Regions from separate parts of the uncultured Succinivibrio sp. genome, predicted to be linked through region 2. Evidence: predicted binding sites of a transcription regulator. Region 2 holds the regulator's gene; each other region holds the start of a gene.
The links. Region 2 encodes sigma-54, which starts transcription at its own class of promoters, with help from an activator protein. Its sites were predicted from a motif close to TGGCACNGTTTTNGCTT; they were not measured.
Positions count from the first base shown of each region.

Region 1 (11,719 bases), on a different contig from region 2:
TTGGGAGTTTAAAGCTTTGAAGCGCTGCAGCAGCATCTTCAGTTGAAATTCCTGCATATGAAGCAGCCTTGATTGCCATCAGGGAATTATTCACATTATATGTGCCGGTACAATCATACTTAACGGTTGTAACCAGTTTGTTTCCGTCATATATTTCAAATTCTGAACCATCAGCCTTAAGTAATTTTGCATGCAGAGCAGAATTATCACCGATAACATATTTATTAGACCAGCACCCCATCTGTATGACTTCATTTAGATTCTTATCATTGTCTGGCATAACAATAAGTCCCTGACTTGGAATCGTTCTAATCAGATGATGGAACTGTTTCTGAATATCCTTAACAGAATCGAAGATATCAGCGTGATCATATTCAAGGTTATTCATAATCAGACAGGATGGATGATAGTGAACAAATTTTGATCTTTTATCAAAAAATGCACAGTCATATTCATCAGCTTCAATCACAAAATATTCAGAATCAGAGTTTCTTGCGGATATTCCAAAATTCTCAGGGATACCACCAATCAGAAATCCAGGATTTCTACCATTGGCCTCTAAAATCCATGCTAGCATTGATGAAGTGGTAGTTTTTCCGTGAGTACCGGACACAGCGAGTACTTTCTTATTCAGAAGGTAATGTTCTTCAAGCCACTGAGGGCCTGATACAAAAGGAATTCTCTCATTTAAAAGTTTCTCAACGATAGGCATGCCACGTCTCATCACATTGCCAACCACAACAAGGTCTGGCTTCATGTCAAGCTGTGCCTCATCAAAGCCCTCAATCAGTTCTATTCCTGCAGCTTTTAACTCATCAGACATTGGAGGGTAAACATTTAAATCTGAACCGGTAACCTTAAAGCCTGACTGTTTTGCAATCATTGCGATACCGCCCATGAAAGTACCGCAAATTCCTAAAATATGGATATGCATAAGAATCCTTATCTTCATTATTCCTTAATCATGATTTTATTTTATCGCATCATACTTTAAAAGCAGTAATGTTTGCCCCCAAAATTTGACCTTAAGAGGCTACATTTTCATTGCAAAGGAAGAATATGCAGGATAACAATGGAAAAAAGAAAATATCATGAAAATTGTCGAGGTAATTGATTCTGTATTCGAAATTACAGAAACCTGACAGCTGCAAGATCCTCCTTTCTCCTAACAAAGAGGAGAGGAAGGATCTAATGGTAAGAAAAGAATTAGTTTGCTTTGTTTTCAGTTCCGCACTTTAGGAATGGCTCAAACTGCTTGGTGTGACGCATAACTGGTTTACCATCCTTGTACTCAATGGTTGCCAGAGGATAGTTATTTTTCTCACCCCATTCCAGAGCCCTATCAGCCCCAAGTACTAAAAGTCCTGTATCTAGGGCATCAGACTCAAATGCACTGTCAGAAATAACAGTAACAGATAAGGTATTATGCGATACAGGATAGCCAGTTTTAGGATCAATTGCATGGGAATAAACAGTACCGGTCTTTTCGTCCTTAAAGAAGTTTCGGTAGGAGCCTGCTGTAGCTACAGCCTTGTCTAAGGCACAGATAGGAACAAAAAGCTTGGGAGCTGGTGAGGTTGGATCTTCAATTCCAAGTTTCCATTTACGGCCTTCTGCATTAACTCCGTATGATCTTGAGGCTCCAGCCACATTGACCATGAAATTCTTATAGCCCTGTTTAATCAGTTCCTCGGCAACAGCATCCGCCCCCAGACCTTCACCTACAGTTGAAAGATCAAGACGAACATTCGGATCTTTTTTAACAAGATAACTCTTCTGGCCATCAAAACGGAGTTCAAACTTATCAAAACCGACTAACTTCTTGACCTCCGCAATCTGCTCTTCCGTTGGAGCACTGTCATTACGTTTGCTGATTCCAAAGCCCCACAGGTTAACCAGAGGACCTACAGTAATATCTGTAGCCTCATCAATTCTTCGTCCCTGATAAACGGTATCCTGAATTATCTTCGATAAATCAGCAGAAATTTCATATGGCTCTGTTGATTTAAATTCATTGAATTTTGCCAGTTCTGCGTTTTTATCAAATGTAGAAATCTCATCACAGATCTTCTTAAAGCAGTTTTCAGCAAGATCTGTAAGAGCACTTTCTCCTCCTTTATATCCGCCCACCACATTTACCGCATAAAAAGTTCCCATAGTCTTTCCCTGAACCTTGGTGGAAACAGTAGCTTTCTGCTCGGAAAGATTAGAAACACTGCGCTCATCACAGCTACTAAGAACAGAAGTTAACATGATACAGGCGATTGTAGAAAAAATAAGACGATTTCGTTTCATAAAAATCCTTATTCGGTAAAGAATGGTGAATTGTAAAAAAGCTCAACAAAACGCCACCATTATAGATGGGGAGGCTTCCTGTAGAGAGACAATGTTAGTTATACATCCTTGTGAGGTATTTCAACCTCGTTGAGTTCATTAACATTACACTTGATTTTGTCTTTAACTTTCTTAGAAACCTTGGTTCTTCCTGCCATTGCACACATCTGCTGACAGGTGGAGCAGGCAATATCTCCCATAATAGCAGCAGTAGCCTCATCCTCGGTGATAAGAGGCTTTTTTCTGAAGATAAGCCCCAAAGATAACGCTAGAACAAATAAAAGAAAAATAACAAAACTTGCGATAAAAACCATACAGGGAAATCCTTTACATAAGATTAAAAAGTTCCAGATTAAGAAAATTTTTCTTTTTCCGGAATATGGCTGCAGGTTAACTTGCTTAAAGAGAACTCCCGAAAAGAGTTATCAATACAAATATATTCCACTAACTCTCAGCACCGTAGATTATAGCATTTATCTTTTCTAGCAAGTCTGAGAAAAAATCTTAAAGTAAAAACGCACAAATGAGGCAGAAAAGGAAAAAATCCGCTTTTTTCGGAAATGATATCAGGGTCAAAAAATGATATACTGCTCACCATTAATTTTAATTGTATAAAACGGAGACGAATTTTCCTCTCACATAATAATTGAGAGCCATTCGCTAATTAAATATGAGAACTAGTCAATTTCTAATTTCTACATTAAAAGAAGATCCAAAGGAAGCAGCTGTTGAAAGCCATCGTTTAATGCTTCGCGCAGGAATGATCAGACAGGTTGCATCAGGAATCTATACCTGGCTGCCAACAGGAATGAAGGTTTTATCAAAGGTTCAGAATATCGTCCGTGAAGAAATGGATAAAACCGGTGCTTTAGAAATTGCAATGCCGATGGTTCAGCCTGCAGATTTATGGAAGGAATCCGGCAGATATACAAAGTACGGTCCTGAACTGTGCCGTTTTAAAGATAGAAAAGAGAACGAATTCGCTTTAGGTCCAACCCACGAAGAAGTTGTTACTGACATCGCCAGACGTGAAATCAAATCAGCAAGACAGCTGCCAATCTGCCTGTATCAGATGCAGAACAAATTCAGAGACGAAATCAGACCTCGTTTCGGTGTTATGAGAGGCAGAGAGTTCCTAATGAAGGATGCTTATTCATTCCATATGGATAAAGAATCTCTGAACAAAACCTATCAGGATATGTATGATGCCTATTCACGAGTATTCACCAGAATGGGACTGGAATTCAGACCTGTAGAGGCTGATACCGGCTCCATTGGTGGTAACCACTCTCATGAGTTCCAGGCTCTTGCTGAAGCTGGTGAGGATACTATTGCCTGGTCAGACGGCTCATCATACGCAGCCAATATTGAAATGGCAGAAGCTCTTGCACCTACCTACGATAGAGCTGCTCCTGGTGCAGAGTATTCAGAGGTTGCAACTCCTGGCTGTCATACCGTAGATGAGGCAGCAAAAGCTTTAGGAATTGAATCAAATCAGGTTCTAAAGAGTCTTATTGTACATGGTGATAAGAAGGAAGACGGCACAACCGAACTTGTTATGCTATGTCTTTGCGGCAATCAGGAATTAAATGAAGTTAAAGCTATAAAGATCCCTGGCATAGCAGATCCTCTTGAGATGGCAACCGAGGAAGAGATCAACAATTTCACCGGAGCTCATACCGGTTCTCTTGGTCCTGTTGGTTTTAAAGGCAGAATTCTTGTGGACAGAACTGCAGATAAAATGGCTAACTTCGCATGCGGTGCAAACAAAACCGGATTCCACCTGATCAACGTAAACTGGGATAGAGATGTTCCAAAATATGAGGTATTTGATCTGCGTAATGTGGAAGACGGAGATCCTAGCCCAGACGGCAAAGGAACTCTGCACCTGCGCAAGGGTATTGAGGTTGGTCAGGTTTTCATGCTGGGAACAAAGTACTCAGAAGCAATGAAAGCTACTGTTAAAGATGAGAACGGCAAGGATATACCAATGATCATGGGTTGCTACGGTATCGGTGTTACCCGTGCCATAGCAGCTGTTATAGAACAGCACCATGATGAAAGAGGTATTATCTGGCCAGAAGCTATTGCACCATTCAAGGTTGCGATTATCGCCATCAAGCCATCTAAGTCACAGGAGGTTAAGGATGTTGCCGAAACCCTCTATGCAGATCTTCAGAAGGCTGGAGTTGAGGTTCTTTACGACGACAGAGACGAGCGTCCTGGTGTTATGTTTGCCGATATTGAGCTGATGGGCATACCTCACATCATCACCATCGGTGAAAAGAGCCTTAAGGATGGCATGATTGAGTATAAGCTGAGAAAGACTGGCGATAAGGAAACTATCCCTGTTAAAGACGCTCTAAAGACAATCATGTCAAAGTTTGAAAACTAGAATTTATTTTATTAACCAAAAGCCTGAGATTTTTTTTCTCAGGCTTTTTACTTTCTGTTTACTAAATCACTTCAAGTTTTCCATCTATTGCCCCGGCTTTATCCAGAGCCTCAAGAACTGACATCAGATCACCAGGAGCAAGCCCTACCTGATTAACAGCACGAACGAGATCGTCTAAGGTTGCACCGGTATCAAACTTAAACATTTTGCCCTTTTTCTCCTCAACGTTAATCTGAGAATCAGGAACTACAGTAGTCTGACCTTGAGAGAAACTGTTTGGCTGAGAAACTCTAGGATCTTCAGATACAGTTACAGTCAGTCCACCATGTGTAACAGCAACAGGCTTTAATCTTACATTGCTGCCGATAACAATGGTTCCTGTTCTTGAATTAACTACAATTCTAGCTGAATCATCTCCCTGCTGAATATCAAGATTCTCGAGACTGGCAAGGTAAGCTACTCGCTGAGCAGGATTTCTTGGAGCACTTACACGTATAGAGGTTGAATCTTCTGCAATAGCGCTTCCATCTCCATACATATCGTTAATAGCATCAACAACATTCTTGGCTGTAGTAAAATCTGAGCGATTCAGATTGAACACAAAGGAGTCTGTATTTGAAAAATTATCAGGAACCTCTCGCTCAATAATTGCTCCATTTGATATTCTTCCTACAGTAGGAGTATTTACGGTTACCTTTGAACCATCAGCGCCTTCTACACCTAAACCTCCTACAACCAGAGAGCCCTGAGCAATAGCGTAGACATTTCCATCTACACCTCTAAGCATAGACTGTAGAAGTGTACCGCCTCTTAAAGAGGCAGCTTCACCAATAGCAGAAACAGTAACATCAATAGTCTGACCAACCTTGGCAAAGGGTGGCATAGTAGCATGAATTGCTACAGGAGCGACATCCTTGATTTTAAGGCTAGTGCCCTCGCTGATCTTTATACCGAAGGTATTCAGCATAGAACGGAAGCTCTGCTCTGTAAACTTGGAGTTTTTCTCACCAGTACCTGACAAACCAACTACCAGACCATAGCCTAAAAGCTGGTTATCACGAATTCCCTGTATCGAGGCTATGTCCTTCAATCGCGTAGCCTGAGCAGGGAAAGAAGCTGCTGTCATAAAAATGACAGCACCCGTCACAATGTATTTAAATAATCCTTTTAATAGTCTCATAGCCTTTCTCCTGCATACTAGAAGAATATATTAAAGGCACTGTTAAACAGTCTTGAGAAGAAACCTCTTTCCTGAGTATCTGCAAAATCTCCGGTTCCGCCATACTGTATTCTAGCATTTGCTATTCGCTGTGATGAAACAGTATTATCAGAACTGATATCTGATGGTCTAATCAGGCCGGTAACACGAACGTATTCATTACCGTTATTAAGCATCAGCCACTTTTCACCCTGTACCTGCAGATTACCGTTTGCATAAACCTTAACTACACTCACAGAAATCTGACCTTTTAAACTGTTGGACTGACTTCCCTTACCAGTTCCATTAAAGGTATTTGAATTATTGGAGGTTAAGGTTGGGTTATACCTGTTTATGTATTTGTTTGTATATTTATTCAGAGTGTTATCATCAGTACCAAAAGCCAGATTCATACCGTTGTAATTATTCTGGTTGTTCTTGGTGAGAGAAGTATTGGCATTCTTGCTAGCAGAAGTTGCCTCTTCAAGATTTACCGAAATAATATCACCTACTTTGTGAGCAGAGGTATCTGAATACATTCCGTTATTCAGAGTATAAGGATTATAGATTCCTCCAGTAGGAATCACATTTGCATAATCCTCCTCAGGCATTGCTGGAGCATACTTAGGATCATCTGGCTTTGGCGAGAATGTATCCAGAGCGCAGCCCTGAAGAAGCAGTGCATTTACAACTGCACCAATCAGTACAAGCTTATTCATTTCCCCTCTCCTCCTCTAATCAAATGCTATACAGACTGAATCAGTGAGCCCATCATTGAATCAACAGTTGTCAGCACCTTTGAATTCATTTCATAGACTCGTTGAGCCTGAATCAGATTTACAAGTTCCTCTGTAACCTTAACATTAGAGGTTTCAAGCATATTCTGACGAATGATGCCCATACCGTCCTCACCACCGATTCCCTGTTGAGGGGCTCCTGATGCTGTAGTTTCAAGGAACAGATTGTCACCAATGGACTCAAGTCCTGTTGGGTTGATAAAATCAGTTACAGTAATCTGTCCTAAATCCTGACTGGTATTCTCATTTGCAACCACCACTGACACCTGTCCGTCACGGCCTACAGTAAGTGATACCGCATTCTCAGGGACCTGAATCTGAGGCAGTAAAGGATAGCCTTCACCAGAGGTCACAATAGTACCTTCCTCATTTTTGGTAAACTGACCATTTCTGGTATAAGCAGTTGTACCGTCTGGAAGCTCAATCTCAAAGAAACCTCTGCCCTGAATCATCAGGTCAAATGAGTTGTCGGTGGTTTCAACGTCACCCTGACCAAACTGTCTCTGAGTTGCAACAACCTTTGCACCAGCACCAATCATCAGACCTTCTGGCAGATATCCGTCAGCAGATGATCTTCCTCCTGGCTGGTTAATCTTCTGGTACAGCAGATCTTCAAAAATAGCTCTGCCACGTTTGAAACCAACGGTTGAAGCATTGGCAAGGTTGTTAGAGGTTACAGAAATATTGGTCTGCTGCGCATCTAAACCTGTTTTACTAATCCATAATGCCGGAATCATAATCTTCTCCTTGCTATTCGTATGTCAAAAGAGTATTTTGACGTTCATCCATCTGATTAGCGGTTTCCATCAGCTTAACTGTTGCATCGTACTGTCGCTGAATTCTAATCAGGTTTGTCAGTTCTTCAACTGGGTTAACGTTAGACTGTTCTAACATACCGTTTCTTACTCTAACTGTATTTTCCTGTGCAAGAGGTGTGCCATCAATTCTTCTGAAAAGACCGTCATAACCTTTTTCAATATCCTTGTAACTCTCGGGACGAACCAGTTTTATGCGGGCATATTCTTCAATTACATTAGAATCACCGCCCTGAGGTCTTCCTGAGATCACACCATCCTTACTGATGTTTATATCAGCAAGCATCAGCGGAAGAACAATTGGTTCACCATCCTCGTTTAAAACATTCAGTCCATTTGAAGTACGAAGATTACCTTCAACATCAATCTCCATGCTTCCATATCTGGTATAAGCCTCACTTCCAGACTTATCGTTTACAGCAATAAAACCGTCACCATCTATAGCGATATCCAGTTCTCGGTCAGTGGTCTCTATTGCACCACCCTGCATGTTATAGCCAGGACGTTCGGTCATAGCAAATGCACGAGTAGGATAAGCATCTGCAAATACAGACATGGCTCGGCTGTTTTCAAAATCGGCTTTGAAACCAGTGGTTGCTGAATTCGCTAAATTATTGCTTCGAACAGCCAGACTATGGAAATTCTCCTTAGCTCCTGACATTGCAACCCACAATAACTTATCCATCTGTACCTCCGGATAAAAACAATTATTACGAAGGTATTAGCAAATTACATGCCATTTAATATTTTGCTTTATAATCAGAAAGTTAATAAAAGATTAAAAATAAGCTGACAGGAAATTGACAAGAGTTCTCAGAACGAGAACTCTTGATAGATAAACAAATCGAAATTTAAAGAGAAATTGAACCGACGTCTTCAAGTGAAACTTCACCGTATCCAAGAATATTCAGTTTAGTATCACTTATATTGTTACCTAAAACTACAGAACCAACTGTTCCATATGTCTTAACCGGCAAATTGACTTCCTTGCCCCCCTGCATACCGGATACCATCACAGTATATTTGCCGGCAGGGAACATTTCGCCGCTTTCGGCATCCATAACACCATCCCATGAGAAGTCTGTTACACCATCAACTGATGCGGCGGAGAAACTGGATACAATAGAACCAGCTGAATCCAGAATTGAAACCTTAACATCTGATGCACCTGAGCCAGCATCAATCTGAGCCACAAGTGGAGAATTGCCATCAAAGAATGCAGTACTAGAATCAACCAGCACACTTCTACCAACCAGACTTGAGGCAGACAGAGCTGAACTTGAGGAGATGGAATTTACAATGTTGTCCATGCCATTGGTGATAGTGGTTAGGTTTTCAACAATGGAAAGCTGAGACATGGTGCTTACCATCTGATTGTTATCCACAGGAGAGGAAGGATCCTGATTGTTTAACTGGGTAGTTAACAGTTTCAGGAAGTCTGCCTGATCAAGTGCATTATTATCCTTCTTGGCAGCTGCTGTGGCTTCTTGCTGCTTAATATAACCGGATGTTTTACCGACCGAACTGAAATCGAAATCCACTGACATAAAACTATCCCCCAAACCTTTTTTCCATACCGGCAAACTTTGCCGGTTAACTAAATGTTACCATATACGATTCAATTAGCAAGATATTTTATTATTTTCTGAAAAAATGTTCAGAGAATAAATTTGCAGAATATTCTGATAACAAAAAATCTGACAAGAATCTTCGACAGAAGAATATTCATTGTCAGATTATTATGGATTGAGTATAGGTTAATTAACAAAATTACATATTAGGATTGGTACCGATTTGCAGCGTTGCCTGCATCATCTTCTTTGCACTTGTTGCCATCTGAACAGCAGTCTGATATGAACGATTTGCACTGATCATATCGGCCATTTCCTCAACTGGATTTACGTTTGGTCTATAGATATAGCCATTTTCATCAGCCAGAGGATGATTTGGATTATATTCCTTGATTGTAGGAGCATCGGATTCAATAATGCCTTTTAGGGCTACACCTACTCCATAAGGTTCACCTGTTGCAGGATCAACTGCTCCTCCTTCAGAAACCTCAAACTGCATTGCCTCATCAAAAGCTGCAGAAAAAAGAGGACGTCTTGCCTTATAGGTAGTTTCTACAGATGAACTTACTGATTCTGCGTTTGCAAGGTTTGAAGCTGTAGCGTTCAGTCGAACAGACTGAGCATTCATTGCTGTACCGGCAATATCAAGTATTCTGAAAATTCCCATCTTACACCTCAACTACATTGCAGGTCTTAATGCACTTTTAAGTTTTGCGATTCTTCCATTTAAAAACTGGAGTGTAGCGTGATATTCAAGATTATTGTTCACGTACTTCATTCTCTCAGTAGAAACCTCTACTGTGTTACCATTACCGGTATCAGCCTGATAAGGCATGCGATACTTCATGGTAAGTTCTGGTTCATCTTCAATTGCACTGTGTTTCATGTGTTTTGCATTAGTAACAACCATGTCAGAAGGTTCTTCCATCTGAACATGAGCTGCATTCTTAAAAGCGATATCAAAATCGAGATCACGTGCTTTAAATCCAGGTGTATCTGCATTTGCAAGATTGCCTGCAAGAACTTCAGCTCTCTGATTTCTTATACCCATTGTGTATTGAAAAACACCAAAAGCTTTATCAAAACTGATACCCATACTCATCACCATATTGTCAAAAAAATATTATTTTTTTTGTAAATACTTATGAGCAAGTTTTATGCCATAAAAAAAAGCGTTACCAATCAAGTTGATAGCGCTCTTTTTAACAAATGAAGTTAATTTCAATCTTAGAAAGCGAATTTCTGAGGTTTCAATCTGTAAAGAATACCTGGACTGTGTCTTACCATTTCATATTTATCTGCAACGCCCACAAGAGTTTCAGTTGAACCTAGAATCAGATACCCCTCTGGATTTAAACACATGGTAAGCTTGCGCAGAATTTCAGCCTTCACGTCATTTGAGAAATAAATCAGCACGTTTCTGCAGAAAATAACGTCAAACTTACCCATTAGCGCATATGACCCAAGCAGATTCATCGGTCTGAATTCAACCATAGATTTAACTCTAGGATCAATCTGCATGATGTTAGGATTTCTGGTTGGTTTAAAGAACTTAGACTTACGCTCTGCAGATAAACCTCTAGATAATGCATGAACATCATATTGACCAAGCTTACAGGTAGCGAGCATCTCAGGAGACAGGTCTGTTCCAATGATCTGAGTCTGTTTAGGATCAATATGGATCATTTTTGCCATCTGTTCCTGAACCACGATACCGATTGAATAAGGCTCCTGACCTGATGAACATGCTGCTGACCATATTCTGACAGGATACTTACCTTTCTTAGCCAGCTCTGGAAGAATGAACTGCTCTAAAGCTGTATAAGGATAGGTATCACGGAACCATAAGGTTTCGTTAGTTGTCATCGCATCTATAACAGCATCCTGAATCTTGTTATTAGGAGTATTCTCCATTGCCTTGTTAATAAGCTCATCGACATTTGAAATACGAAATTTTGAAAGAAGAGTGGACAGACGGCTGTTAACAAGATACTGTTTGCCGACACCTAAAACAATACCGCATTTTTCCTCAATAAAAGCAGCAAAGCGTCTGTACTGAACATCAGTAACCTCCTGACCAGGAGAAACAGCAGGAGCATTTCCTGCATCAGAAGAACCTGAAGGCAGAGATGATCTTTTAGCAGTTGAAAGCGCAGCCTTTGTCTCAGCAAATTTCTTTGCAAATTCATCGCAGCTGACAGGAGCAGAGGTTCTTGAACCTAAAGTTCCTGAGACCGAAGTGGCAGATGTCGCCGTAAATGCAGAAGGTCTTGCAGCAGTAGAGACTGTTGAAGTGAAGGATGAAGTCCTTGTAGCAGCGATTGAAGCGGCTGAAGCAGTTGCTGCTGTCGATGAAGTAAAAGCAGATGGACGAGTTGCGGCACCGGCAGATGAAGATGGTTGCGCTGTAGTACCAAAGGCAGATGGTCTTGCAGCTGTAGTTGATGTTGCTGTAAATGCAGAAGGTCTTGCTGTTGTAGCTGTAGCCGCTGATGTGGCAGATGCATTAGGAGCGGTTCCAAAAGTAGAAGGTCTTGCCATGGATGAACCAGCAGCAGAAGCTGTTGAAGCACTTGCAGGTGCTGGAGGAACAGGACTTGGAGACAAAG
Region 1 covers NZ_CACVSS010000043.1:2,175-13,893, reverse strand. The annotation lists gene mpl (UDP-N-acetylmuramate:L-alanyl-gamma-D-glutamyl-meso-diaminopimelate ligase) at 1-934, opposite strand, end outside; gene QZU45_RS07490 (FAD:protein FMN transferase) at 1,207-2,295, opposite strand; gene QZU45_RS07485 (hypothetical protein) at 2,394-2,648, opposite strand; gene QZU45_RS07480 (proline--tRNA ligase) at 3,005-4,729, shown strand; gene QZU45_RS07475 (flagellar basal body P-ring protein FlgI) at 4,791-5,855, opposite strand; gene QZU45_RS07470 (flagellar basal body L-ring protein FlgH) at 5,927-6,646, opposite strand; gene flgG (flagellar basal-body rod protein FlgG) at 6,673-7,461, opposite strand; gene flgF (flagellar basal-body rod protein FlgF) at 7,475-8,224, opposite strand; gene QZU45_RS07455 (flagellar hook capping FlgD N-terminal domain-containing protein) at 8,391-9,086, opposite strand; gene flgC (flagellar basal body rod protein FlgC) at 9,310-9,777, opposite strand; gene flgB (flagellar basal body rod protein FlgB) at 9,790-10,206, opposite strand; gene QZU45_RS07440 (protein-glutamate O-methyltransferase CheR) at 10,338-11,719, opposite strand, start outside.
Region 1: the regulator sigma-54 is predicted to act here: its motif matches at 8,262-8,278, upstream of flgF (flagellar basal-body rod protein FlgF).

Region 2 (11,719 bases):
ATACTGTCCTAAATGCGAAGGCTTAGGTGCAATGATGGTTCTGGATATCGACAAGATCGTTCCTGATAAAACCAAATCCGTATTTGAGGGAGCAATTCTAGGATGGGACAGAAGAAATCCTTTCTATTATAAGGAATTAGAAGCTGTTGCCGATTATTACGATATAGATCTTCAGAAACCATTTAGTGAGCTTACCAAAAAGGAAGTTGATCTGCTCATGTATGGAACTGGCACTACAGCCATTCCTATGAAAATGGTCTACTCTGGAGGAAAGAAATCCCAGACCAGCTTTGAGCCATTTGAGGGTGTTATTCCTAATTACGAGAGAAGATCACGCGAAACCGAATCTGAGTATGTAAGAGTCTATATTTCAAAACTGATGAGACCACTGCCTTGCCCTGACTGTCATGGCGCAAGGCTGAAGAAGGAATACTGCAACGTATTTGTTAACAATAAATCCTTACCAGAGATTAATAACTACTCAATACAGGAGTGCTATCAGTTCTTCTCCGAAATAAAGCTTACAGAGCAGGAAAAGAATATTGCCTCACGAGTATTAAAGGAAATCAGAGCCAGATTGGGATTTCTGATAAACGTTGGACTTGGATATCTGACTCTGTCGCGCTCAGCTGAAACCCTATCCGGAGGTGAAGCCCAGCGTATCAGGCTGGCAAGTCAGATCGGTGCAGGTCTGACCGGTGTTATGTATGTGCTGGACGAACCTAGTATCGGTCTTCATCAGAGGGATAACTCAAAGCTCCTTGATGCCCTGAAGAATCTGAGAGACATCGGCAATACAGTTATTGTTGTAGAGCACGATGAAGATACCATGAGAGCTGCAGATCAGATTATAGATATCGGTCCTGCAGCCGGAATCAACGGTGGCGAAGTAATCGCTCAGGGACCAGTTGATGAAATTGAAAAATGCGAAAACTCCCTGACCGGTAAATACCTCTCAGGCAAGAGACGCATTGAAATTCCAAAGAAAAGAATCAAACCAAAGAAATCAAAGCTCCTGACTTTAAAGGGATGTACCGGCAATAACCTCAAGAATATCGACGTATCCTTCCCTGTTGGATGCTTCGTGGTAGTAACAGGCGTTTCAGGTTCTGGCAAATCAACACTGGTTAACGATACCCTGGTCAGAATTGCCGAGCGTAAACTAAACGGAGTCACAGCAAATGATGATCCAGCTCCATTCAGAGAGATAGAGGGACTTGAGCATTTTGACAAGATCATCTGTATTGATCAGAGTCCTATCGGCAGAACTCCTCGTTCCAATCCTGCAACATACGTAGGACTGTTCTCTGATATACGAGACCTGTTTGCAAAAACTCCTGAATCAAGAGCAAGAGGCTATACTCCTGGCAGATTCTCCTTTAACGTAAAGGGAGGTAGATGCGAAGCCTGTCAGGGCGATGGAACCATCAAGGTTTCCATGAACTTCATGCCTGATGTCTATGTAAAATGCGAAGAGTGTGACGGTAAGAGATATAACCGAGAAACTCTTGAAGTTTTATATAAAGGCAAGACTATCGCCGATGTTCTGGACATGAACATTGAGCAGGCTTTAGAGTTCTTCTCGGCAGTACCTTCCATCGCATCTAAGCTGCAGACACTGATGGACGTGGGCCTATCCTACATTACCCTAGGTCAGTCTGCTACAACCTTCTCAGGCGGTGAAGCTCAGAGAATCAAGCTCTCTAAAGAACTGTCAAAGAAGGCTACCGGTAAGACTCTTTACATTCTTGATGAGCCTACTACAGGTCTGCACTTTGAAGATGTGAGACTGTTACTGGATGTTCTGACCAGATTAAGAGATCAGGGAAATACTGTTATAGTAATCGAACATAATCTTGACGTAATCAAGTCTGCAGATTATCTTATCGACCTAGGACCTGAAGGTGGACGTAACGGCGGAAATATAATCGTCTGCGGTACTCCTGAAGAGGTCAGTGAATGTAGAGAATCATTTACCGGGCAGTTTTTAAAACCAATACTAGAAAGAGGCTATTAGGAGACTATATGGCAAAACTTACAGAAAAAGAATATGAGGCAATCCAGTCTCTAAATGCAGAATACAGACAGGCAATGTTTATGAGAGTTGCCAAAGAAGAAAATGGCTTCTACATTCTTGCTGATAGCGAAGGCCCACTGATTCTTGAAGATACAGAGGAAGATGAGGATCATAACATTTTCAGTATTCTTCCTGTATGGTCACATGAGGAACTTGCTGCAGGCTATGCTGAGAAAAACGGCATGGAAGGTTTCAAGCCTCAGTTTGTAACCACTCAGGTCTGGAACGAGAAATGGGTTCCAGCCTTCCGTGAGCAGCAGAATGTACTGATTGGCTTTATGCCGATTTCAGATAAGGATTTCTCTGTAGAATCACCTATAGAATTCTAACGTCTTCACCAAAGGCAAAGACGTCAGATCAGGATTACTTGATGAGGTCGTCTGGGATCTGAACCTTTGCCTTTGCAAGTTCAGTTTTGACATATTTGAACAAAGCTCTGGAATTAGGCTTTGCCACTTCCTCAGATTCGATTTTAGCGGATTCTTCCTTGGCCTTCTTAACCAGGTTTCTAAGCTTGTTTCTGTCAATTTCAGCTGCCAGATTACATAAGGCGTTAACTACCTCAATTCCTCCGGTAATCAGCTTCTCTCTTAACTTCTCAAGCTTTAGGGCATTAGGATCAACCTTTGATGAGGCACCCAGCATATTAACCTGCTGCTCAAGATCAGAGTCGTCATAGGCTCTCTGAAGCTTAGCCACATACTGAAGCTGTCTGCGTCTTTCATCTGATTTTGGCTTGAGTTTTCTTGCAATAATCAGAGCATCCTTGACATCCTGAGGAATAACCAGGGATTTAAAGCTCTGATCACCAAGATCAGCTATCTTTTCCACAAGCTTTCTGATTGCCTGAGCCTCTCGCTTGTGAGCACTGCGGCTCTCCTCTGCAGGGGCGGCATCAAAGCCTTCAAAATGTTTCTGTTCTGCCATAAGTTACTTCTTGATTTCTAAAATCTCATTAAGTCTATAAGTTGTGATCAAATTTACTGCAGTCTGTGAAACATTAAGCAATTTAATCTTTTTACTGTCTAAAGACTTGGCCCACTGCACCAGATAGGCAGCACCGGCCGCATCAATCTTTCTGATATTCTGCATATCAAAAACTGAATTCTTGAAGATTTCATCTCGCTGTTTCCACAGCTTTGGCACAGTAGTAAAGGTTAATTCTGTAAGATTATCCATAACCCACCAGGAACTCTGCTTATTTGTTATCTGTTGAATTCAGTTTTGCAATGGCTGCATCTACGCCCTGATTCTTAATGATTGGAGAAATCTCTGAAACCTTGGCATCCAGCATGGAAATGTTCTCGCCGATAAGATCAAAGGCCTTCCACTCACCGGTCTTTGAATTCTTGCGCATCTTCAGAACCAGCTCTAAATCCTTTTTACCGCTCTCTCTGATAATCATCTTTACAGAAACCAGAGACTCACTTTCAGGAACACTCTTTACCTCTGAAGGAACAATTTCCTGATTGGTGTACTTTGAAAGAACTGAAACAAAGCTCTGTTTCATGTATTTTTCAAATGCATTGGTAAACTTCTCTCTGTCTTCCTTGGAAAGAGTCTTAAGAGAGGTTCCCATTACCTTGTAGGCTGCATATTTGATGTCGATATAAGGGAACAGATTATCCTGAATGATCTTCTCGGAAACAGCATTGTCAGAAATCTTATCCTTGTTGGCTTTAATTTCCTTGACGGTATTTACAGCAACATCATTTGCCAGCTGATAAGGATTGCTCATGTCAAAATTTGCCTGAGCGGTGAAACTGAACATAAGAACGATAAAAGCTGATAAAAGCGCAATAATCTTTTTCATAGTAAAACTACCCTATTCCTTAGTTGAATCAGTGTTTGAATCTGTGGTTGTCTCTGCAGCACTAGCCTTTGATTTTTCGGCATCCTGTGAGGAATTAAATAAAAACTTTGAAATCAGATCCTCAAGCACGACAGCTGAACCGGTGTCGGTGATGTAATCACCATTCTTAAGATAGGTGGTTCCAAGATCCTCATCATAGAAGCCTGGAGTAATGGCAATATACTGCTCACCGATAATACCAGAGGTCTGAATGCTGGCTTTTGATTCGCTGGAGATTTTATCAAATTTTTTCTCGATACCGATACTTACAACCGGAGTCAGACTCTCACCATCAAGATTGATGGCGGTAACTCTGCCGATGGCAACACCGCCGATTCTGACAGGAGCACGTAATCTTAATGAACCGATATTCTCAAACTTGGCATAGACTGTATACAGTTCTGCTTTGGAATTTAATACCAGACCTGCAACCTGCAGAGCAAGAACACATGCAGCGATAATGCCTAACAGCATGAAAATGCCAACCATGATTTCTGTTTTTAAATATTTCATTACTAATTACCTACTAGAACATTAATGCTGTAAGAATAAAATCCAGACCTAAAACCGCTAATGATGACTGCACAACTGTAGCGGTGGTAGCTCTACTGATACCCTCAGAAGTTGGACGGCAGTCATAACCGTTGAAAAGAGCAATCCAGGTACAGACAAAACCAAAGACTGCAGCTTTGATAATCATTGGAACCAGATCCTCTGTAAGATCGACGCTGGCCTGCATACCTGACCAGAAAATACCATCGTCAATACCAAGCCAGTCAACACCAACAAGCTTTCCGCCATATATACCGATAAGACAGAAAAGCAACGAGAGAATAGGCATACTGATAAGACCGGCCCAGAATCTTGGAGCAATGATTCGTCTGAGAGGATCAACCGCCATCATTTCCATGGCTGAAAGCTGCTCAGAAGCCTTTAACTGACCAATTTCAGCTGTCAGTGCAGAACCTGCTCTACCTGCGTACAGCAGTGCGGTAACCACAGGGCCAAGCTCTCTGATGATAGACAGAGCCACAAGGGTTCCCAGAGAACCTGTAGCCATAAAATCCTTTAAGATATTAAAGCCCTGCAGACCTAAAACCATTCCGATAAACAGTCCTGAAACCAGAATGATAATGATGGACTGAACACCAACAAAATAAATCTGGTTTATCAGTAAAGGAAATGATTTTTTTAGGTTAGGTATCGCTATGATTGAATGAAGAAAAATGATTGTAGATCTCCCTAAAGAGGAGATCTTTTTCAACGCATATCTTCCTAAAATACCAAATAATTCTAACATTACAGCTCCTCGATATAATTCTGAGAGCCTTTTAGTTTAAAAGCATAAGGACCATCAAAATCGCCCTGAATAAACTGAATAACTCTAGGATCACTGCTGTTTACAATCTCCTGTGGAGTTCCGCTTCCTAAAACCGAACCTTCCGAAAGAATATAGACATAGTGGGCAACTTCGAGTATCTCTTTCACATCGTGTGTTACAACAACTGAAGTTTTGCCTAAGGATTTGTTGATATCAGCAATAAGCTTAACCAGTACGCCTTTGGTAATAGGATCCTGACCAACAAAAGGCTCATCATACATGATGAGATCAGGATCCAGAGCAATAGAACGGGCAAGTGCGGCACGTCGTGCCATACCGCCTGAAAGCTCTGAAGGGTACAGATAGGCAGCAGCTCTCATTCCTACGGCCTCAAGATTCATTAAAACTACATCATGAATCAACTCTTCAGGAAGAGCTGTGTGTTCTCTGATAGGAAAAGCGACATTGTCAAAAACATTCATATCTGAAAACAGAGCTCCGCTCTGAAAAAGCATACTCATTCTTTTTCTGAGTTCATAAAGCTCATTTCTTTTCAGTGAATGAACGTTGATGCCGTCAAATTCGATTGTCCCCTCATCTGGGACAAGCTGTGCACCTATCAGTCTTAGGATCGTAGTTTTACCAGTACCTGAAGGTCCGAGAATCGCTGTAATTTTTCCTTTAGGGATATTCAGCGACAGATTCTTGTAAATCTGCTTACTGGCATACGAGAAAGATACGTTATTAACTTTAATAAGACTATCTTCGTTTAGGATTTCACTCATAAACACATTTAATTTTTTTTATATACGGATAACAGAGAATTTAATCAGAGTATAGGTAAAAAACAGATACCCGATAAAAATACTCAAAATTAATCTCTTATGATACCTGCATTGTACCAAATTAATAAGGCACATAAATTCAGTATAGGCGAAATTGTCCATATATAGAGACAACAATATGAATATTGTTGGTCGCAAAATCACATTAATAGTTGTTATAATTACGCATGTTTTTTCTAGTCTTTAATTTATCAATTAAACTTAAAGTTGGTACATTGAAAAATGTACTGAGTTTATTTTTACATCTGGATGATTTTTATCCAAAGAAAATACCGGAATAATATGAAAAAAGTTACTACCGTTAATACCTGCTATGGAAAAGTTGACGCAGAATTTCTGACCCGTCTGTCAACCATCAAGCTTTTGGCATTTGATGTGGACGGAACCATAACTGACGGCGGCATTATCTATGACAATGAAAATCTAGAGTTAAAAAGATTTAATACTAAGGACGGTTTTGGAATCCATACTTTGGTTAAAGAAGGAATCGAGTGTGCAGTTATCACCGGCAGAGAGGCAAATCTGACTGCAAGACGCATGCAGGATCTCAAGGTTCAGCACATCATTCAGGGAGAGAAATCAAAAAACACTGCCCTGACAAATTTATGTGAAAAACTGAATATATCTCCGGATGAGGCAGTATGCATCGGAGATGATCTCAATGATATGCCAATGTTCAGAATTGCCGGTTTAAGTGTCTGTCCCCATGATGCCCATCCTTTCATCAAATCACAGGTTGATTATATAACTACCTGTAATGCAGGCTATGGTGCAGTAAGAGAACTGTGCGATCTGATTTTAATGTCAAAGGGGATCCTGAATCCGGATGGTGGATTTGTAGATGAACGTTACTAAAAAATCGATACTGATTACGGTACTTTTTGCTTTCATATCGTCAGCCATTTACCTTTATACCTTAACTTTAAAAACACAGGAAGTTAAGGATATGTCTGGGCTGCCTACATTTATTGCAACAGACTCTAACGGAACCCTGTTTGATAAAACAGGAAAAATAACCAGAACCATGATTGCAAGCAGAACAGAATTCTACGATCAGGGAAATATGTACCATTTTGATGATCCGCTGATCACAGCTTACAACTACAAGGATGCTGACAATCCTAATATCTGGCATCTTAAGGGCCAGAAAGGCAAAATGAAGTCCAATGACTACGCCATTGTAAATGGCGATGTAGTCATCTATCCTGGTTTTAAGGATGCAGTCATCGACAAGGCAACTGCAGATAATCTTGTCTACAGCTTTGCAACTGATGAAGTAACCTCCAAAGATCTTGTAACCATTTACGGACATGTGTTCCAGACCGAAGGCACCAATTTTAAATTCAATCTATCAAATAATGTGATGAGTTATAAGGGAAAACCACATGCTACATATTATCCAAAGAGCAAGAAAGACTAAGTTAGTTCTACTGATGATAGCCCTTGCATCACAAAGCGCATATGCATTAAAGGACGATACTGAGCAGCCTTTGAATATTATCTCAAAGGAGCAGATTGCAGATTTTGAATCCAACAAAGCTATTTTTATCAAGGATGTAGTTGCCACTCAGGGCAGTATGGAACTGCATGCTGATAAGGCTGAGTTATCCAGAAACAGTAAGGGTGAACTCCAGGAAGTTAAAGCCTACGGCAAACCTGCGACCTTTAAACAGCTCCAGGATGACGGCAAGCTGGTTCACTCTCAGTCATCAATTATTCAGTATTTGCCAGAGAAGAATCTGCTGATCCTTATCGGTAGAGCTACAATCTGGCAAGACAACTCTCATGTTGATGGCGAGAGAATTGAGTACAATACTGTAACAAGACAGTTAAAAGCATCAAATGAAAACAGCCAGGGCGGAAGAGTACAGAGCACATTCCTGCCTCAGGAACTGAAAAAATAATACCTACCGGAAATAAGAATGAGTATATTACAGGCTTTACATTTAAAGAAAACCTATAAGAAAAGAACTGTTGTTTCAGATGTCAGCCTAGATGTTGAGAGCGGTTCTATCGTTGGCCTTTTAGGTCCTAACGGAGCAGGAAAAACAACATCCTTCTACATGATTGTTGGTATTGTTTCCTCTGAAGGCGGAAACATCATTCTCGACGGCAAGGATATTACCTCTCTGCCTATGCATGCCAGAGCCAGAGCCGGTCTTGGCTATCTTCCACAGGAAAACTCCATCTTCAGAAAGCTTACTGTTTATCAGAACCTGATGGGCGTTATGGAGCTTGTACCTAATCTGACAAAGGCTCAGCGTGAAGAAAAGGTTAATGAGCTGCTAGAAGAATTCAACATTGCAAGACTAAGAGACAATTCCGGTATGTCCCTGTCTGGTGGAGAGAGACGCCGTGTTGAAATCGCCAGAGCTCTGGCCGCTGATCCTAAATTCATTCTGCTGGATGAGCCTTTTGCAGGTGTTGATCCTATTTCAGTTAACGATATTAAAGAGATTATCCTTCATTTGAGAAATAGAGGGATCGGCATCTTAATTACAGATCATAATGTCCGTGAAACTTTGGATGTTTGTGAAAAATCATATATAGTTAATGCAGGACAGATTATCGCGCAGGGTACTGCGGACGAAGTTCTAAGCAACACAAAAGTAAAGGATGTATATCTAGGAAAAGACTTCTCAATGTAATAAAACATAAGGGATTTATGGCAGGAATAAGAAACGCGCTGCAATTAAGAACAGCTCAGACTCAGACATTATCAATGACGCCTCAACTGCAACAGGCTATCAAGCTGCTGCAGCTGTCATCTATTGAGCTTGAGCAGGAAATTCAGCAGGTTCTTGAAGAAAATCCCTTTTTAGAGAAAGTCTCTTCTGACTCAAATGACGAGTCATTAGAAGCTCTTGAGGAAAAAGAGCAGTCAGATTCCGACGGCTTTGATCCCTTCGACAACGATTCCTCAGCAAGCAATACCTCAGACTCCATGATTGAACATGACAATTATGGAGACGAGAATTTCGATCCTTTCAGAGATTCCAATTCTTCATCCATATCAGAAAGTCAGAGTACCTCAAACGAGGATACAGCTGTTGAAGAAAACAACGTCACCTCTGTTAAAGAAGATGAGCTAATCCGTAACGATGACTATATCAACAAGAGCTCCAAAGGCCTGGCCATAGAGAACAACGATATCTATGAGGGTGAAACCACAGAAACCTTACGAGACCACCTGATTTTCCAGCTGGAGATGTCCCCTCTTGAAGGAACTGATAAGCTTATAGCCATGAATATTATTGATGCAATCAATGACTCAGGCTATATCACCGAATCACTTGAGGATATCCTAAGCTCAGTGCAGAAAGATGATCCTGAAACCACTCTAGATGATGTCAAAGCAATTCTAAAGCTTGTTCAGCACTATGATCCGCTGGGAGTGGCATCAAGAGATGCTGCCGAGTGTATGCTGATTCAGCTCCATGAAATGGACAGCTCAACCCCATACAGAGATCTGGCCATCAAAGTTATTTCAGAATACTCAGATCTGCTTTCCAACAGAGATTTCAGAAGTCTCTGTCAGAAGATGTCCATTAAGGAAAATGTTCTTAAGGAAATCATTGCGGTTCTGCAGAAGCTGAACCCAAGACCAGGTAATTTTGCCCCTTCCAAAAAAACCGATTTTGTTATTCCGGATGTTATTGTTGTAAAGACATCAGATGGCAACTATACAGCTGAACTGAATTCCTCAGCCAATACTCTCATCAGGATCAACGAAGCCTACAGTCAGCTTTCAAAACAGGCCAGAACAGTTCAGGAGAAGGAATTCTTTAAATCTCATCTGCAGGAGGCAAACTGGTTTATATCCAGCCTTGAAAAGCGTAATGAGACCCTACTGAAGGTTTCCCGCTGTATTGTTGCTCACCAGACTGAATTCATGGACAAAGGACCATCTGCAATGAAGCCAATGGTTCTCAATGATGTGGCAACAGAAATTGAGATGCATGAGTCCACTATTTCCAGAATCACTACAGAAAAATACATCTATACCCCTAAGGGCACCTTCGAACTCAAGTACTTCTTCTCCTCCTCTGTAGGAACCGATGACGGCGGTGCCGCTTCCGCAACTGCAGTTAAGTCCTTCATCAAAGATCTGATTGCAGGTGAGAATCCTCGCAAGCCACTCTCTGACAGCAAACTGTCTGAACTGCTTTTAGAGAAAGGAATGAATGTTGCCAGAAGAACTGTAGCAAAATACAGAGAGGCTTTAGGCATTGAATCATCCTCGCAGAGAAAGAAGCTGATCTAAGAGCTATTTTTGCAGTTATTCTTTCTCAGCATAATTTGAATAATATTAAAGGCTCCAGATCTAAAGCCCCAATACTCTGCTTGCTGATAAGCAAGAAGAATCTGCTAGAATAGAGAATAAAAGCAGGAGATAGTGGAATGGCTTCATATTTAAATCCAGGATTTGAAAAATATCAAGAATCATTAAATGCAAAGATATACATTGATAAATCAGATCTCATTGCCATTCTAAATGAAAATATCAGTACCACCCAGAAATACATCTGTATCAGCAGACCAAGACGCTTTGGAAAATCAGTTACTGCAAATATGCTCTGCGCCTATTATTCAAAAGATACAGACAGTTCCTTTCTATTTGATAACCTAAAAATAGCAAAATCAGATTCATATAAGAAACACCTGAATCAATACAACACCATCTTTATCAATATGCAGCGTTTTCTCTCCAGAGCCAAAAATGATATTGATCAGATGCTGAACGATCTGAATAACTTTATAAAAGAGGAAATCTGCGAACAGTACCCTTCAATTGATGTAAGTAAATTTACAGAACTTTACGATGTTTTAGACTGTGTCTATCAGCAATCAAATGATGGAAACGAACAGATCAAAAAAGGTTTTGTATTCATTATCGATGAATGGGACTGCATCCTGCGAGAGAAGCAAACTGATGCTACAGGAATAAAGAAATACCTGGATTATCTAATAGTCCTACTAAAAGATCAGAGCTATGTTGCTCTAGCCTACATGACAGGTATTCTTCCAATCAAGAAATACGGTTCTCACAGTGCGCTTAATATGTTTGATGAATATTCAATGACTGATCCTGGTGAATATGCATCATATATTGGCTTTACAAAGGATGAAGTTATCAATCTTTGCGATACATACCAGATTGATGTTAATACCATGAAAAAATGGTATGACGGCTATTCTTTTGATGAATCACTGCATCTTTATAATCCAAATTCTGTTGTAAAAGCAATTCAAAGGAAAAAGTTCTCTAGTTACTGGACACAGACAGAAACATTTGAGAGTCTTCGCAGATATATTGATTTAAATATGGAAGGACTTCGAGACGAGATTGTAAAACTTATTGCAGGTAATGAGGTTGTTGTAAATACTGCAAAATTCCACAATGATATGACAACCTTTGAAACCAAGAACGATGTTTTAACTCTTCTGATTCATTTGGGTTATCTAGCGATTGTTCCTGACTCAGAACTAAAAGGTATTGATAACGACAAAATTTTTGCTGTTCACATTCCTAACGAAGAGATTAGAAAAGAATTCAGAAACATAACTGAAGACAATCAGAATTATCCAGGAATATACTCCGCTAGTTTGGATCTACAAAAACC
Region 2 covers NZ_CACVSS010000014.1:422-12,140, reverse strand. The annotation lists gene uvrA (excinuclease ABC subunit UvrA) at 1-2,017, shown strand, start outside; gene QZU45_RS03425 (DUF2750 domain-containing protein) at 2,026-2,406, shown strand; gene yjgA (ribosome biogenesis factor YjgA) at 2,441-3,004, opposite strand; gene QZU45_RS03415 (STAS domain-containing protein) at 3,008-3,256, opposite strand; gene QZU45_RS03410 (ABC transporter substrate-binding protein) at 3,276-3,890, opposite strand; gene mlaD (outer membrane lipid asymmetry maintenance protein MlaD) at 3,903-4,442, opposite strand; gene mlaE (lipid asymmetry maintenance ABC transporter permease subunit MlaE) at 4,456-5,229, opposite strand; gene QZU45_RS03395 (ATP-binding cassette domain-containing protein) at 5,229-6,035, opposite strand; gene QZU45_RS03390 (HAD family hydrolase) at 6,378-6,950, shown strand; gene lptC (LPS export ABC transporter periplasmic protein LptC) at 6,937-7,515, shown strand; gene lptA (lipopolysaccharide transport periplasmic protein LptA) at 7,481-7,999, shown strand; gene lptB (LPS export ABC transporter ATP-binding protein) at 8,018-8,743, shown strand; gene QZU45_RS03370 (RNA polymerase factor sigma-54) at 8,770-10,359, shown strand; gene QZU45_RS03365 (AAA family ATPase) at 10,497-11,719, shown strand, end outside.

Region 3 (6,540 bases), on a different contig from region 2:
GCTCTGTTTATGTTCTTGTAGATGATATGGTTAAGCTTCGTCTTTTAAGACAGAACTCTGACAAGACAGTACAGCTATGGATGAAACTCGTATCTTTGGGCAATTCTGCCTCAGACTCTCTTGATCTCAAGGAGATGATCTCTCCTTATCTTGATAAGCTTATTTCATCTGTGGACTGTCTTGCGGTTCATTTTGGCATAATGGATGATGACAAGGCCTATTATGTCCTAAAACGTACCAGTTCAAAATCAGGTATGAGAATTCTCTCCAGAGAAGGAGCAGAAGTTTCGCTTGTTCATTCTGCCTTGGGAAAGTGTCTTCTTGCCTATCAGGACAGTATGCTTCGAGAAAGACTTGTAACAACCCTGGATTACACTCCTGCTACAGCTAACTCTATAACTACTCCAGAGGCACTACGCAAGGAACTGGCTCAGATCAGAAACCGAGGATATGCTTTTGATAATGCTGAGGTCGGACTTGAACTAAGATGTATAGCTGTGCCGATTTTTGATCTGGATAATCATCTTATTGGAGCAATATCGGTGGTAGGAACTATCAATAACTTTACAACCGCAAAGCTGAGTTCAATTATTGATTTGATGAAGAGATGTTCTATCTCTATTTCGTCAGGGCTAATGCTCTGACTTTATGGCGTCTCTGGGCGGAATTGAACCGCCGACCTTTCGCTTAGGAGGCGAACGCTCTATCCAACTGAGCTACAGGGACAGCTTCATAAAGAACAGCTAAACATTATACAGTATATTTGGTGTAGTAGTTTGTTTTTTGTTGAATTTGTTAAGTTTTTAGGTTTTTATGTGGGATCTAGATAGATTTGCAGAGAATACTGCAGTTATAGATGACAGGGGAAATGAGCTGTCCTATGCTGGTCTTAAATCCTATGGAAATGAACTTTGTTCTCACCTTAAATCAAGATCTCTTGTGATGCAATTGGCCAGAAATACCCTTGGCTCTTTTATTGGCTATATCTCTTTTCTTGACATAAAAACAGTTCCTCTGATGGTAAGTTCTGCCCTGAATGTTGAGCAGAAAAAACATCTTCTCAATTGCTATCATCCGTCATATCTGTGGCTGCCATCGGAGATGTGCTCTGAATTTTCTGAATATCCTGAAATCTTCAGCTTATATGATTATTCTCTTTTAAAAACAGACTATCCGTCCGATTACGAATTATATCCAGATCTGGCCCTGCTGCTCACAACCTCTGGAACTACCGGAAGTCAAAAATATGTAAGACAGAGTTATCTTAATATCAAATCAAATGCGGAATCGATTATCTCGTATTTGAAATTACATTCAAAAGAGAGAGCCATAACCTCTCTTCCAATGCATTACACCTTTGGTTTATCGGTAATAAACTCCCATATTAAAGTTGGCGCAACAATTCTTCTGACAGATAAGTCAATTATGCAGAAGGATTTTTGGGATTTTATGAAGAAATACGGGGCTACCTCTATTAGCGGGGTTCCTTATACCTATGAGATGCTCAAACGACTAAGGTTTCCGTCAATGGATCTCCCTGCTTTAAAAACAATGACTCAGGCTGGAGGTAAACTGTCTGTGGAACTGCAGCAGTATTTTGCTGAATACGCCCTTGAAACTAATCGACATTTTTTTGTAATGTACGGTCAGTGTGAGGCTACTTCAAGAATGGGGTATCTTCCATGGGAGAAATGTCTGGACAAACCCGGTTCTATCGGTGGTCCAATACCAGGAGGCAAATATTATCTTATTGATGCAGATGGCAATGTAATAGATAAGTGTAACGTAGAAGGTGAACTTGTTTATGAGGGGGATAATGTAACTTTAGGCTATGCTCATGGATATAAGGAGCTCTTTTTAGGAGATGAAAGACACGGCAGACTCTGCACCGGTGATTTAGCCTATTTTGATGAGGATAATTATTTTTATATTACTGGACGAAACAATAGATTTATCAAGGTGTTTGGTAACCGAGTCAATCTTGACGAAGTTCAGTTTAGCTTAAAGGAAAGGTTTTCTGAGCTTGAATGTGCTGTTATCGGAAGAGATGATCTGATTATGGTATGTATGCTCTCAGATGGTAATGCTTCTGCCGTCAGGTCTTTTCTTGAGGAACGTTTAGGGCTTAATCACAATGCTATAAAAACAGCTGTGGTAGAGAAAATTCCTAAAAATGAATCTGGAAAGATCCTCTACCATAACCTTGTTAAAGATTTACTCTAAGGTGACTATATCATCAACATCCACATTTAGGGTATTGTTCTGCAGATCAAGTGGCTTAAGCTTTGCTGAGTGAGGATAAACAGCAGTAACACGATACAGTCCCTTTGCATTCTCATGAATTTCGTACTCCGTTCCAACTGAACTGATCATATTTGATGACTGAGCCAGAGAGAATTTCATATCTTTCTTAAGCCCGTTATCACTTCCCATGTTGATGATAACATCATCTCCTTTTGTATCAATAACCCTTGCCGATACAGGCGCACACTGCAGTTCTCTTACCAGATCCTTCGCTGCACTTGAAGTCAGATCATATAGTCGCTGACCATAATCAGAACCTCTAAATCTGTCTGAGCGTAAGTCTAAAAATTCATTTGAATCAAAAGGCCAGTCGGTTTCTCCAGAGTAGTTTTTATGGAAGATTATCTGCTGGTTTATTGCATCAAAAACTTCTATATCAAAATTTATTGTTCTGGTTGGGACAAACAGCATATTGGTTATAACGTTATTGCCTACTTTTGATTTGCTAAGGGAATTTATGGTTCCTGTAATAATATACTGACTGCCGTACTGTGTTGAGATGGCTTTAAGATTGTCCAGTTTATTTTTATTTGGAACATTTTTGCCATTGTCATTTACAACATTCATTCTTAGTACAGGTCGTGTATTGAAGGTTGCTGAGTTATTCAGCTGATCGTAAAGCATTTTATCCAGTTCTTTGCTGGTATCTTCAATTCCTAAAGCTCCTTGGAAAGCCTGTGAGTCAGCATACTTGAATGACAGAGGCAATATGGACTTGTTAACAGTTGAGCCAGAGCATTTTGCTTTAGCTTTTTTATCGTCAATAAATGCCTTAATAGTTACGGTGGTTCTGTTGAGGGTGTGCTGTGTTTCCAATACAACCAGCTTTTTGATTATATTCTGTGAGGCAGGTCCATAGGAAGTTCCATTTAGAACTCCGCTTTTGTATGACTGTTCTAATCTTATATCTGCTCCTGACTGCATCAGCAGATTGTGAATTGCATCATTTACCGCATCCTCGCGATTCTGTCCAATACCTGTGGCAACCTGCCAGCTTGCGTATGACTGAAGCGATATCGAAGCTAAAAATAAAGTGACAGATACTTTTGCTATTTTAGAAAACTTCATATAAACCTCAGATGTTTGAATTTTGTCATATGGCATTGAAATTGCATTATTCACACCAAGATTTTAGAAATCGTTATTTTTATAACGAAATTCTTTCTGCAGTAATATGTTGATTATACGTACAAAAGAAGGTCAGGATGGAGAGAATGTTATTAAAAATGCTAAGTGTTGCAGCATTGATTGCAATTTCTGGCTGTACGGCAAATCCTGCCCCTGGTGGCAATGGAGGAGCTCAGGTATATGAGCAGAGAGGCATGGAGATCAGTAAGACTGTATCCGAAATGGCTGATACCTTATATGCCACAATGATTGCTGATTTGAAGGCAATTGATGCAGCTAACGGTAAAGGATCTGTCAGAAATCCGTCAATTCCAAAAGTTGCTGTAACATCTTTTGTTGACACTGATACATATGAGAATGCAGGATATTTAGGCAGATCAATGGCTGAAATGTTTGTTCATGAGCTTGACCGCAGAGGTATCCAGGTTTTTGATTACAAACTAACAGGTTCAATATCCATTACCAAGGATGGTGAGTTTGTATTCTCCCGTAACTGGAAGAAGGTTGCCCGTCAGGCGATGGTACGTCACATTCTGGCTGGTACCATTACACGAAACGATAAAGGTATTGTAGTTGTTGGACGTATCATTAATATGTCAAATTCAACTGTTGTCGGATCTTCAACCGGTTTTATACCTTATGAAAGACTTCCTTACTGCTACAGAACGGGGGAGAAAAACTGTTCAATCAACGGTACCACATCTTATCTGTATTATCTTCCTAACAGTACTAAGAAGACTGGTAATGGGGTAGCCGATACTGTTAGCAGTGTCCACGTTTCATCCTATTCATATAGCTCTACTCTGACTCCAGAACAGGAGAAAATAGTTCAGAAGAGAAAGGAAGATGAATTTATAAATAACTACTATACAACTGACAAGAAGGATTTTAATTCCAAGTACTATGTGGAAGGAGCAAAAGTTCCTGGAACATCTACCGGAAATTATGAGAGATATATGTACGAGAAGAAAAAATCCTCAATCGGTACATCGGGTAAATCCTCTGTTATCTATCCAGCACAATCCTATATGTACAAGGATAGACTAACTAGAGACGTTCATGACGAGAGTCATTATTCAAGAGTAAGTGATTAGGAGGGGCGAAAAATGAAGGTTTTAAAGATAGCTGTAGTCGCAATTGCCATGTCTTTGGCAGTGACCTCCTGCTCTTCAACTTTTCTGACAAGAAATCTAAGCTTTACTGATTCTGGGGTGAAAAAGCCTAGCGCTTTCCCTGTATTAAGAGCTACCGGGTATGCGTCAATTTCAAGACAGCCAGGAGCAACTTCTCAGATGAAGCAGATAAAAGCGATGCGCGCATCTAAGATTGAAGCATATAGAGAACTGTCCGAGCAGGTAAATGGCGTTTATATTAGTGCAAAGGATTCTCTTAACAGCAACAGTGTTGAAACCTCAAATAATGTAAATACCGAGGTTGATGGTTTTATTCACGGAGCAAGAGTTATTAGACAGTATGCTATGGGTGACACATATGCAACAGAAGTCGAGCTTGATACCCGTGTGGTATACGATATGTATGATATGCGCGGAGCTCTTTAGGAGGAGATTATGGAAACAGCAAACAGATTTGTATTCAAAAAAATAACTCCTAATAATCAGGCTCCTGCTGTAAAACCAATAAAAGACTATCTGATGATGCAGAATGCTGTACTTAATAGCCTTGAACTGGTTATCAGCAAAGAATATATGGCATTAAAGGACAGACATTTTGAGCTTCTGCAGGGAATATCCACTGAAAAGTCAGATCTTATGCTAAAGCTTCAGTCAAATGATCAGAAGTTAAAGCTTCATCCTGAGGTTCAGACGCTTAAGACCAAATACAGTGCCGAGGTACTGATTATCAAAGACAAGATGAAGAAATGTCATTTCAGAAATGAGGTCAATGGCAGACTTATAACCATGTGCATGCAGTCTTCTAATAAACTTCAGGCTCTGCTGATTGAGGCTCGCGATCTGGTTACCTGCAATAAAACCTATAACTGCAAGGGAAGCGCCTCAGCAAGAGCACCACTTCGTGTCTCCGTTTCTGCCTAGTCTGTTTGGATAGTCCTGATTTGCTTTTGTCAGGACTATTGTAATTTTATTATCCTCCTGCCATCTCTTTTAAATTTTTTTATATCTTACAAATCAATCAGCTATTTCGAATTCTGACAAATTTTGAATAGGTTAAATGCATACCCAAAAATTTCTCATTTATTATTCAGATAAATTTTTTAAGGAAATCCTTTAAGAATAAGAAATGAAAAAAAATGGAGAGATGATGGGGTTGGTTAATCTTTGTAATATCTTTGGTAATGATAAGCTTGTAGTTTCTGATTTTGACTTTAGTCCTGTAAATTACACTGCTCATATTCCTAATTTTGATTCTGATTATGTATTTGAACTTAACAGTCTGAATGATTTGTTACTGTTTCTGGTCCATCCATTTAAAGACTGTCTTTATATAAGCGGGCCATCTGGCTGCGGCAAGACATCTCTTGTGCTTCAGGTTGCAGCAAGACTTAATTGGCCTGTAGAACAGATTACCCTTTCAAATAAATCTGAATCCTTGGAGCTTATAGGTCATTCCTCAATTAAAAATGGAGAACTGGTATATGAATACGGCCCTCTTGCCAGAGCAATGATGTATGGTGAAATCCTGATCTTAAATGAGGTTGATTTAATGTCTCCTGGAGATTTAACCGTACTGAATGATGTTTTAGAAGGAAAAGATCTAACTATTGTTGCCAATCAGGGAGAGATCATTAAACCACATCCTAATTTTCGCGTGGTTGCAACTGCAAATTCAAAGGGAAATGGAGATCTGAGCGGATTCTATAATGGAGTCAGACTGCTTAATCAGGCTTTTTTAGATAGATTTAGATTTATGGAAATGTCTTATCCTAAATTAAATGTTGAAAAAGCCATGATCCGTAGTATGTACCCCTCAATTGATGAAGATATGTGTCTGAAGCTGCTTAAATTTGCTCATGATTTAAGACAGGTTATAGAGAATGGTTTTGAAAATGGAATCAGACAGTTATCAGCTCCTTTTTCTACCAGATCATTACTTAAAATAGCCGGTCTTTTATCTTTAAATACTTCGCTG
Region 3 covers NZ_CACVSS010000087.1:150-6,689, forward strand. The annotation lists gene QZU45_RS10065 (IclR family transcriptional regulator) at 1-644, shown strand, start outside; tRNA gene QZU45_RS10070 (tRNA-Arg) at 650-726, opposite strand; gene QZU45_RS10075 (AMP-binding protein) at 814-2,223, shown strand; gene QZU45_RS10080 (flagella assembly protein FlgT middle domain-containing protein) at 2,215-3,372, opposite strand; gene QZU45_RS10085 (FlgO family outer membrane protein) at 3,519-4,526, shown strand; gene QZU45_RS10090 (LPP20 family lipoprotein) at 4,539-4,991, shown strand; gene flgN (flagellar export chaperone FlgN) at 5,001-5,486, shown strand; gene QZU45_RS10100 (AAA family ATPase) at 5,692-6,540, shown strand, end outside.
Region 3: the regulator sigma-54 is predicted to act here: its motif matches at 3,403-3,419, upstream of QZU45_RS10085 (FlgO family outer membrane protein).